DNA from 3 places in the Streptomyces liangshanensis genome. Region 3 is predicted to be linked to each of the others. Evidence: riboswitches for the same ligand, from Rfam matches in the RefSeq annotation. Region 3 holds a riboswitch; each other region holds the start of a gene.
What was found. A riboswitch is a leader RNA that binds a small molecule or an ion and turns the genes downstream of it on or off. The one in region 3 is predicted to bind cyclic di-AMP.
Positions count from the first base shown of each region.

Region 1: another riboswitch for cyclic di-AMP. It lies ahead of HA039_RS21155 (LysM peptidoglycan-binding domain-containing protein); the one in region 3 lies ahead of HA039_RS04250 (M23 family metallopeptidase).
Region 2: another riboswitch for cyclic di-AMP. It lies ahead of HA039_RS18275 (M23 family metallopeptidase); the one in region 3 lies ahead of HA039_RS04250 (M23 family metallopeptidase).

Region 1 covers NZ_CP050177.1:4,879,792-4,882,989, reverse strand. Annotated here, with positions in the region: gene eno (phosphopyruvate hydratase) at 1-849, opposite strand, end outside; gene HA039_RS21155 (LysM peptidoglycan-binding domain-containing protein) at 1,209-1,907, opposite strand; cyclic di-AMP (ydaO/yuaA leader) riboswitch at 1,912-2,105, opposite strand; gene HA039_RS21150 (LysM peptidoglycan-binding domain-containing protein) at 2,394-3,198, opposite strand, start outside.
Region 2 covers NZ_CP050177.1:4,227,124-4,230,321, reverse strand. Annotated here, with positions in the region: gene HA039_RS18280 (aldo/keto reductase) at 1-652, opposite strand, end outside; gene HA039_RS18275 (M23 family metallopeptidase) at 715-1,773, opposite strand; cyclic di-AMP (ydaO/yuaA leader) riboswitch at 1,785-1,938, opposite strand; gene HA039_RS18270 (PP2C family protein-serine/threonine phosphatase) at 2,277-3,198, opposite strand, start outside.
Region 3 covers NZ_CP050177.1:965,265-968,462, reverse strand. Annotated here, with positions in the region: gene HA039_RS04265 (helix-turn-helix domain-containing protein) at 1-284, shown strand, start outside; gene HA039_RS04260 (DUF6126 family protein) at 310-447, shown strand; gene HA039_RS04255 (tyrosine-protein phosphatase) at 444-1,256, opposite strand; cyclic di-AMP (ydaO/yuaA leader) riboswitch at 1,631-1,794, shown strand; gene HA039_RS04250 (M23 family metallopeptidase) at 1,797-2,705, shown strand; gene HA039_RS04245 (SGNH/GDSL hydrolase family protein) at 2,864-3,198, shown strand, end outside.

The DNA of each region.
Region 1 (3,198 bases), 3.9 Mb from region 3:
GGAGACCAGCGGGTAGGAGGCGACGAGCTCCTCGTAGTACTCGGTCAGCTCGGCGGCCGAGCGGGACTTGCCCTCGAACTCGTACACGCCGTCCTTGTAGAACTCGGACGCGGCGACGTCGAGCGCGAGCGCGATGTCGCGGCCGGGCACGTAACCGGCTTCCTTGATCGCTTCGAGGATGAGGTCGAGCGCGGCGCGGTTGGAGTCCAGGTTGGGCGCGAAGCCGCCCTCGTCGCCGAGGCCGGTCGACAGGCCCTTGTCCTTCAGGACGCGCTTGAGCGTGTGGTAGACCTCGGCGCCCCAGCGCAGGGCCTCGGAGAAGGACTCCGCGCCGATCGGGGCGATCATGAACTCCTGGATGTCCACGTTGGAGTCGGCGTGCGAGCCGCCGTTCAGGATGTTCATCATCGGAACGGGCAGCAGGTGCGCGTTCGGGCCGCCGAGGTAGCGGAAGAGCGGCAGGTCGGAGGCCTCGGAGGCGGCGTGCGCGACGGCGAGGGAGACGCCGAGGATGGCGTTCGCGCCGAGCGACGACTTGTCCGGGGTGGCGTCCAGGTCGAACATCGCCTGGTCGATGAGGCGCTGCTCGGTGGCGTCGTACCCGACGAGCTCCGGGCCGATCTGCTCGATGACGGCGAGGACGGCCTTCTCGACACCCTTGCCCTGGTAACGGTTGGGGTCACCGTCGCGGAGTTCAAGGGCCTCGAACGCACCGGTGGAGGCACCGGAGGGGACAGCAGCACGGCCGGTGCTGCCGTCGTCGAGGCCGACCTCGACCTCGACCGTGGGGTTGCCTCGGGAGTCGAGGATTTCCCGGGCTACGACGACGTCGATGGACGGCACGAGCATCTCCTTCATGGGATGTGACGCTTTGGGCGCGGGGCCGCTCGGTCCCGCGACACGAGCCTAACCGGCCCCGGGCCGTCGGCAGGCCGGTGCCCGCCCGCTGGGACGAAATGAAGACGTCATCCTGATGACACGCGGGCGAACGGCACCGGCGGGGTCCGTTCCGGCCACGCGGTCGGTCGCGTGGCCGGAACGGGGGAACCCCGGCCCGCGCGCGTACGGGGGAAGAACGCGCGGGGCCGGGGTGGTACGGGGGTGGGGCCGCGAGGGGGACGGGTGGCCCCGGAGGGAGCGGACCGGGAGGCGGTCGCTCACCGGGCGGCCGGCGTCACCTCTCGGGTCGGCTGGCCGGGCGGGCGGGCTCAGCTCAGGTGGAGCTGCTGGCCCGGGTAGATCACGTCGGCGTCGGTGACGATGTCCTTGTTCAGGTCGAACAGCTTCTTCCAGCCACCCTTGACGTGGTGGGCGGCGGCGATCTTCGACAGGCTGTCGCCGGGCTTGACCTTGTACTCGCCGTCACCCTTCTTGATCGTGGTGGGGCGGCTCGTACCGCGCGAGGCGTGCTGCTCGGAGGTGCGCGCCGAGGGCGCCGCCTGCCGCTGGGGAGCCTGCTGCTGCGGCGCGGACTGCTGCTGGCGCGGCGCGGACTGGCGGGCCGGCTGCGAGGGGGCCGCCGGGGCGGAGTCGTTCGAGGCGTTGGAAAGGCCCACACCACAGGTCGGCCAGGCACCCTTGCCCTGGCCCGCGAGGACCTTCTCGGCGACGGCTATCTGCTGCGACTTGGAGGCCTGGTAGGCGTTGGGCGCGTAGGCGGTGCCGCCGTACGCGGCCCAGGTGGACGGGGTGAACTGGAGCCCGCCGGAGAAGCCGTTGCCGGTGTTGATGGCCCAGTTGCCGCCGGACTCGCACGCGGCGACCTGGTCCCACTCGGCGGTGGTGGCGGCGGAGGCGGACGTGGCGCCGAGCAGCGGGACCGCGACGGCGGCACCGGTCACCCCGGCGAGCGTGGCGTAACGGACGACCTTGGACGGACGGCGGTGCTTGGCCTTGGAACGCAGCATGAAGCTATCTCCTCACCGACGCCTACGAGGTCAGCTGTCGGGTTCGGGCCAAGTGAGTTGCCCGGCCGCGTCCGTCGGGGCCTCCCGGCCCTCGCTGTACGCGGCTTCACCCCGAGCCGGTCGTCGGCCGTCTCTCGACGGCCGGGGCCGGCACCTAACCTTTGGGTCCCCCGCTCCTGCCTTCGGCGCTTGACGCGACGATTACTCCCCCCGACCGACGGCAGGATTCGGCGTGACGGTCGACGAGGCCCGCGGTGCGAGCGGTTCAGACCGTAGACACAGGTCCACCGGATGTTCAAAGTGGCCGATGGGGGAGAAATCGCCCGAACTCCCCTGTGTGCCGACCGTGTTTTCGCAGGTGAGGGCGGAGAAAGCGCCACCGGTGGGCCAAAGGTCCCCTGTTGAGGCAAAGAGACCCTTGTCTCACTTGCGCAGAAGTGGACATAGGGCCTCCAACCCCCCTCGGGGGCGGGCCGTCAACTGCTGCTACTTCACGCCGAGATCGACGGTCTGGCCAGGCAGGATGAGGTCGGGGTCGGTGCCGAGCGCGTCCTTGTTCGCGTCGTAGAGGGCGCGCCAGCCGCCGTCGACGCCGTTCTCGTCCGCGATGCGCCACAGGCAGTCACCGGGGCGTACGACGTACTCGCCGTCGGGGGTGGCGGTGGCGTCGGGCGTCACGGCCTCCGCGTCACGTGTCAGTGCGTCACCCCGGGAGGCGTGACGGCCCGATTCGCGCTCTTCACCCGAGTTGTCCGGCGTGATGCCGGCCAGGTCCGGGGAGGCCGCCGGGTCCTCGGGGGCCGCGCCGCCGCGGTGCTTGCCCTTCACGGTGTCCGTGGTCGCCTCGGTGGAGGGGGTGGCGGAACGGGAGGGGCTCGGGGTGCCCCCGTCGCCCTTCGCGCCGTCCCGGCCGTCCCGGCCGTCCCGTTCGCCGTCCGTGCGCTTCGCGGCGGAGGGGCTGCTGTCCGGGGTGGCGCTGCCGGGGGAGGTCGGGGTCGTGTCGGAGCCCTCGGCCCGGTCCGTGTCCGCGCCTGAGGGCGCGGTGGACGCCTCGGGGGTCGCGGAGCTCTCGTCCGCCCCGGGGGCCGCCCCGGGGTCGACCAGGGGCTCCGCGGTGTCCTTCACGAGTCCCGCGACGGGCGCGCAACTGGCCCAGGCCGACGGGCCCTGCGCGTCGAGGATCTTCTCGGCGACCGCTATCTGCTGGGAGCGGCTGGCGAGGTCGGGGCGGGTCGCGTAGCTGCCGCCGCCGAAGTCGTCCCAGGTCTCCTGGGAGATCTGGACCCCGCCG
Region 2 (3,198 bases), 3.3 Mb from region 3:
GGAAGCCCGCCGCGAGCGAGGAGTACGGCACGGTGGACAGCCCGCGCCCGGCCACGAGGTCCTGGAGCGGGCCCTCGTAGGTGTCGCGGGAGACCAGGTTGTAGCGCGGCTGGAGGACCTCGTACCGGGCCAGGCCCTCACGCTCGGAGAAGTCCAGCGACGCGGTGAGCCGCTCGACGCTGAGGTTGGAGGCGGCTATCGCCCGTACCTTGCCGTCCCTCACCAACTGGTCCAGCGCGGTGATGATCTCCTCGACCGGCACCTCGGGGTCGTCGAAGTGCGTGTAGTAGAGGTCGATGTAGTCCGTACGCAGCCGGCGCAGCGATTCCTCGGCCGCGCCCTTGATGGTGGCCGCCCGCAGGCCCTTGAACCGCGGGTGCGAGCCGACCTTGGTCGCCACGACGACCTCGGAGCGGTTGCCGCGCGCGGCGATCCAGTCGCCGAGGACGGTCTCCGACTCGCCGCCCTGGTGGCCGGGTGCCCAGGAGGAGTACGTGTCGGCGGTGTCCACGAAGTTGCCGCCCACGGCGGCGTACGCGTCGAGGACGGCGAAGGACTGGGCCTCGTCGGAGGTCCAGCCGAAGACGTTGCCGCCGAGGGAGAGGGGGAAGACCCGGAGGTCGGAGGAGCCCAGGGCACGGAGATCTGTCATGAACTCCCCCAACGACGCGGTGGCCGGGGACTATTCCGCCGCCCCCGGCACACAGCGGTCGGTTACGGGTTGAGGCCCTTGCCCTGGAGCCAGGCCATCGGGTCGATGCCCGTGCCGCCCGGGGTGTGGACCTCCAGGTGCAGGTGCGGTCCCGTCACGTTGCCGGTCGCGCCGACGCGGCCGATGACCTCGCCGGTGGCGACCTTCTGGCCGGCGGTGACCGTCATCGAGGACTGGTGGCAGAACCACAGCTCCGTACCGTCGTCCAGCTCCAGCACCGTGCGGTAGCCGTACGAGCCGGACCAGCCGGCCGACTTGACCGTGCCGCTGTGGACGGCCTTGATCGGCGTACCGGTGGGGGCCGCGAAGTCGAGCCCGGTGTGGTAGCCGGAGGACCACATGGAGCCGGCCTGGCCGAAGGTGGAGGTGATCGTGTACGAGACGACGGGAAGGGTGTAGCTCTGGGCCAGCTTGGCCAGGCGCTCCTTCTCGGCCTTGGCGGCCGCCTTGGCCTTGGCCTCGGCCTCCGCCTTCTCCTTCGCTTCCTGGATCTTCTTCTCGGCCTCGGACTGCTGCTTCTTCGCGTCAGCGGCGGCCTTCTCGGCCGCCGCCGTCTGCGCGGCGAGCTTCGTCGTGGCGTCGGCCTCGGCCTGCTGCGCCTCGGCCTGCTGGAGGATCCGGGCCCGCAGCGCCTCGCCGGCGTCGGTGGCGCCCTGCTGGAAGTCGGCGGTGGTCATGCCCGCGGTGGTCAGCGGGTCCGTGGCGAGCGCGCTCGGCTTGGCCTCTTCCGTACCCAGGGATCCGACGCCCGGCAGCGACTTGGCGGCCGGAAGGTTGTCCGTGATGGCATCGGGCAGGGATATGGAGACGGCGGGCTTGTCCTGGGCGGTGGCGATGCCACCCGCGCCGACGGCGGCGAGGACGCCGACGCCGAGGACCGTGGAACTGCGGGCCAGTCCGCGCTGCTTGGCGACGCGGTGCCTGCCTCGTACGGGAGGAAGGACGGACTCCTCGGTGGGGTTCCACTCCCCCCAGGTGCGGTCCGCTTCGCCGCCGAAGGTCGGCGGTTCGAAGGTTTCCGTTTCGAAGGGGGCATCGAGGGCAGGCTTGTTGGACGCCACTGGGGCGCGCTCCTTTCCTTCCTTCTCGCCTACCGGGTTAGCTGACGGGTTCGGAGCAGGAAGGTCTCCTACGGGTGCTCTCGCGGCACAAGGCAGCAAGAAGCTCCCGATTCACCCCAATTGGTGGTTCCCCGGTTCCCTTGCGGGATTCGGCGCGTGCGGCACGGCGCCGTCCTGACGACGGCTGGGACGACCGCGCTGCGTTATCGAACGTTAATAGAGACATGGGCTTTATTCCAAGCTGTTCCGGATGATCGTTAACGAATCCGCAACGGACGTACCGGGACAGATCGAGGCGCAAGCGGGCGAGTTGATCGTCCCGGGAGGGTACTCGGGTGGCCAGAGGTTTCTGATGGGTTGTCAGGCGTTGTGCGGAGCGGTATGCCCCGATCACGGAGCGTGCGGGACGCGGGGTGGGCGGTACGGAACGGCGGCGCCCCCACCGGTGGCCCCGGCCCCCGCGACCCCCTTCCGCAACCCCTTTCCGGACCCCGCCGGCCCCGTCAGGGCACGACCGGCATCGTCCTGCGCCGTTCCGGCTGCCCCTGGGCGGGCCGGCTGACCGCCAGCAGCGCCATGTCGTCCGTGTTCCCGCCACCCGTGTGCACGCGTACGTCCCCGATGAGCGCGTCGAGCATCTCGTCGGGCCCCGGGAAGATCCGGCCGGACAGCCGCTCACGCGCGTCGTAGAAGACGCCCTTCGCGTTGCGCGCCTCGGACAGCCCGTCCGTGTAGAAGAGCAGCGTCGCCCCCGGCGGGAACGGCTCCTCGTCCGCGCGGTCCGGCCACGCCCCCAGCTCGCTCATCCCCAGCGGCAGGGCGTGGTCACCGGGCGCCAGCATCGCCACCGCGCCGTCCCCGTGGGTCAGCAGCGGCTCGGGGTGGCCGCGGTTGACCAGCCGTACCACCGCCTCACCGTTCGGGATCTCGGCCAGTACGGCGGTGGTGAAGCCCTCGAAGACGTCGACGCCGTCCCGGCGCGTCCCCTCCCGCGTCAGCGCGCGCTCCAAGCGCTGCGCGACGCCCTCCAGCGTGCCTTCCTGCTCGGCGGCCTCCCGGAACGCCCCGATGACCACCGCCACCGTCTCGACGGCCTCCAGGCCCTTCCCCCGTACGTCCCCGACCACCAGGCGCACCCCGTGCGGCGTGTCCTGCACGGCGAACAGGTCCCCGCCGATGAACGCGCCCTCCTGCGCCGCCTCGTACCGCGCGGCGATGTGCAGCCCGCCGATCCGGTCGGCGGGTCTGGGCAGCACGGCGCGCTGGGCCGTCTCGGCGATGATGCGGGCGGACGCGAGGCGCTCGCCGCTCAGGCGCACGACCCGGTTGATGCCGAGCGCGAGGACGGAGACGGTGAGCACGGTCAGCAGCTCGGTGATGGCGTCGGCGGTCCCGACCGTGCCGTCGACGAGGCGCAGCACCAGA
Region 3 (3,198 bases):
ACCGCGCGGGCGGCTCGGGCCGGGCCATGCAGCCGCTGCGGGTCGTGGTGCCGTACGGCGCGCAGGGCGACCTCGTGCGCGTGCACCCCGGGGAGGAGTGGCTGTACGTCCTCGGCGGGCGGCTGCGGCTCGGCCTCGGGGACGCGGTGCACGTCCTCGGCCCCGGGGACAGCGCGCACTTCGACTCGCTCACCCCGCACCGCCTCGCCGCCGCCGACCCCGGCGGGACCGAGCTGCTGTTCGTCCACACCCTGCTCCAGAGCCCCACCGCCGATCTCCACTGACGGCCTTCGAGAAAGGTTCGACACCATGCCGGAGAACAATGTGCCGCAGAACAAGAGGAACTGGACGCTGCCCCGAGGGCTGGTCATCCGCCTCTTCGCCTACCTGATCGCCGGACACCTCTTCGCCGGCTTCCTCTACCTGCTGTTCAGCGTCGGGTCCTAGGACGCGTCGAGCAGGCCCTCGCGCAGCCGCTCCCGCGTCTCCGGGGCGAGTCCGAGGCCCTCGGACAGGTAGCGGTCGGTGGAGCCCCAGGTGGTCGTGATCGTGTCGAAGGCCGCCTCCAGGTACGCGGCGCGCGCGTCGAAGAGCGGGCCGAGCAGCTCCATCACCTCCGCGGACATCCCGGCGGGTGAGGTGTCACTGCGGCGGACCTTGTAACGGCGGCTCGGCTCGTTCGACTTGAGGTAGTCCTCCTCGATCGCGTCGCGCTCCACACCGACCGCGAGCAGCGACACCGCGACCGACAGGCCCGCGCGGTCCTTGCCCGCCGCGCAGTGCATCAGCGCGGGCACGTTGTTGTCGGCGAGCGCGTGCAGGACCCTGCTGTGCTCGGCCGTACGCTCCCGGATGATCGTGCGGTACGAATCGACCATCCGGGCCGCCGCCTTCCCGTCGGCGAGGAGCGACCGCAGCTGGCCGAGGTCGCCGTCCCGCACCATCCGCCAGAACTCGGCGCCGTCCGCCGGGTCGGTCAGCGGGATGTTCACGTTCCGTACCCCGGGCAGCTCGACGTCCTCCCCGTCGAGACGCACATCGGCCGCGTTGCGGAAGTCGAAGACGGTGTGCAGACCCAGCGACGTGAGGAAGGCGGCGTCGGCCGGGGTGGCCCCCGCGAGGTGCCCGCTGCGGTAGAGCCGCCCGTACCGCACCTTCCTGCCGTCCGTGGTCGGCAGCCCGCCCACGTCGCGGAAGTTGCGTACGCCGGTCAGCTCCGGCTCGACCGGCGGCACGTGCGGCAGATTCTGGGTCACGGGCTGCTCCTCCGTGTCTGCCGTCGGCGCGGCTCGCCGACGATGTCGACTGCGACCTTACGACATGGCCGCCCGGGCAATTGATCGCATCTGTCCGTATTGAGGGATTGCAACCAACCTGCCCCGGTCAAGGGGGAGATGGGCTCCTATCCGTGAGCAGGATCATATCCGTGACGGTGCGTGGCGGTCAGCGGAAACGGAATTACGACGTCAGAAGGAAAGCGAAGATCGCATATCCACGCAGGGTGACCGGAAAGGCCGGAAGATATCGGAGCGTGCACGGGAGAGGGGAGCCGGCGGCTTGTACCGGCCGTCCGCGGCGGCTTACGTTCACCCTCAATCCGAGCGGAACGCCTAATCCTGCCGCCGCCCGGAATTCGCACCCACCCACCATCCACGCGTGGCAGGAGCGGGGGACCCAGGTAGTACGCCGTTCCGTTTCCGCGGACGGCTAGGGGTGAAGTCGCGGAGCAACCGCGACCGGGCATCTCCAGCCCGAACCCGACAGCTCACCTCGTAGGCGCCGGAGAGGAATTCACCATGCCCGCGAAGGGTAAGCACCGCCGTCCCAAGAAGAACCCGATCACCCGAGGATTTGTCCTGGCCGGGACGGGCGGAGCCGCGGTCGTGCTTCCGCTCGTCGGCGCCACCGGGGCCAACGCCGCACCGGCCGCCGCCGGATCCGTCACCGCGTCCGCCGCCCAGGCCGCCCCCGTGTCCCTCGTCCGGGCCGCCGGGACCTCCGGCGCCTCCGGGACCGCCGCGACCTACTCCGTCGTCCCCGGCGACTCCCTGGCGAAGATCTCCAGGAAGAAAAAGATCGCGGGAGGCTGGAAGAAGCTCTACGCGGACAACAAGCGCGCCGTCGGCTCCGACCCGTCGCTGATCCACCCCGGCCTCAAGCTGACCCTCCGCACCCAGGCCCGCGCGGACGACCGCGCCGAGGCCCCCACCACGGCCTCCCGCTCCGCCGAGCGCACCGCGCCCAAGAAGGAGGCCGCGCCCGCGGCGAAGGCCGCCCCGGTCGCCGAGAAGGCGTCCTCCGCCTTCACGCTGCCGGTCGACGGCATCGCCATCGGCACGCCGTACCACGCCTCGGGCAGCAACTGGTCCAGCGGCTACCACACCGGTGTGGACTTCCTGGCGCCCTCGGGCACCGTGGTGAAGGCCGTCGGCGCGGGCACCGTCGTGACCGCCGGTGACGGCGGCTCGTACGGCAACCAGGTGGTCGTCCGGCACGCGGACGGCATGTACTCGCAGTACGCCCACCTGTCCTCGATCGCCGTCTCCGCCGGACAGACCGTCAGCGAGGGCCAGCAGCTGGGGCTCTCCGGCGCCACCGGCAACGTGACCGGCCCGCACCTGCACTTCGAGATCCGCACCGGTCCCGACTACGGCTCGGACGTCGACCCGCTGGCCTTCCTGCGGGACCAGGGCGTCACCGTCTGATCCCCTCCGGGTTCCTTCCGCCCCGCTCCGGTGATTCCCTTTCACCGGAGCGGGGCTATTCCCGTTTGGGCCAAACTTGACCGATGGGGTATCTCACCCCGCGTCAACCACTTCTTACGGTCGCGTAGGTCACATCCCCGGGTGAATCATGTCCTCCTGTGGGAGACGATTCGAGAACAAGAAGACGTGGCACATTCGGGTCGTACGCAGCGCTCGGTGACAGTTTCACGGAGGGCGTGGGGGATCCGGGACCGGACGGGACCTATGTGGGCTGGGCGGACCGGCTGGCCGTTCTGCTCGCCGACCAACTCCCCGCCGCGGGCGGGCCGGAAAAGGACGCGGACACCGTCCACGGCGATTTCAGGTACGCGAATCTCGCGATACGGGGCCGGCTGCTCGACCACATCGTCGCGGAACAGATTCCGCGGGCCCGTGAACTCGCCCCGGACCTGGTGACCTTCTGCGCGGGCGGCAACGACATCATCCGGCCGGG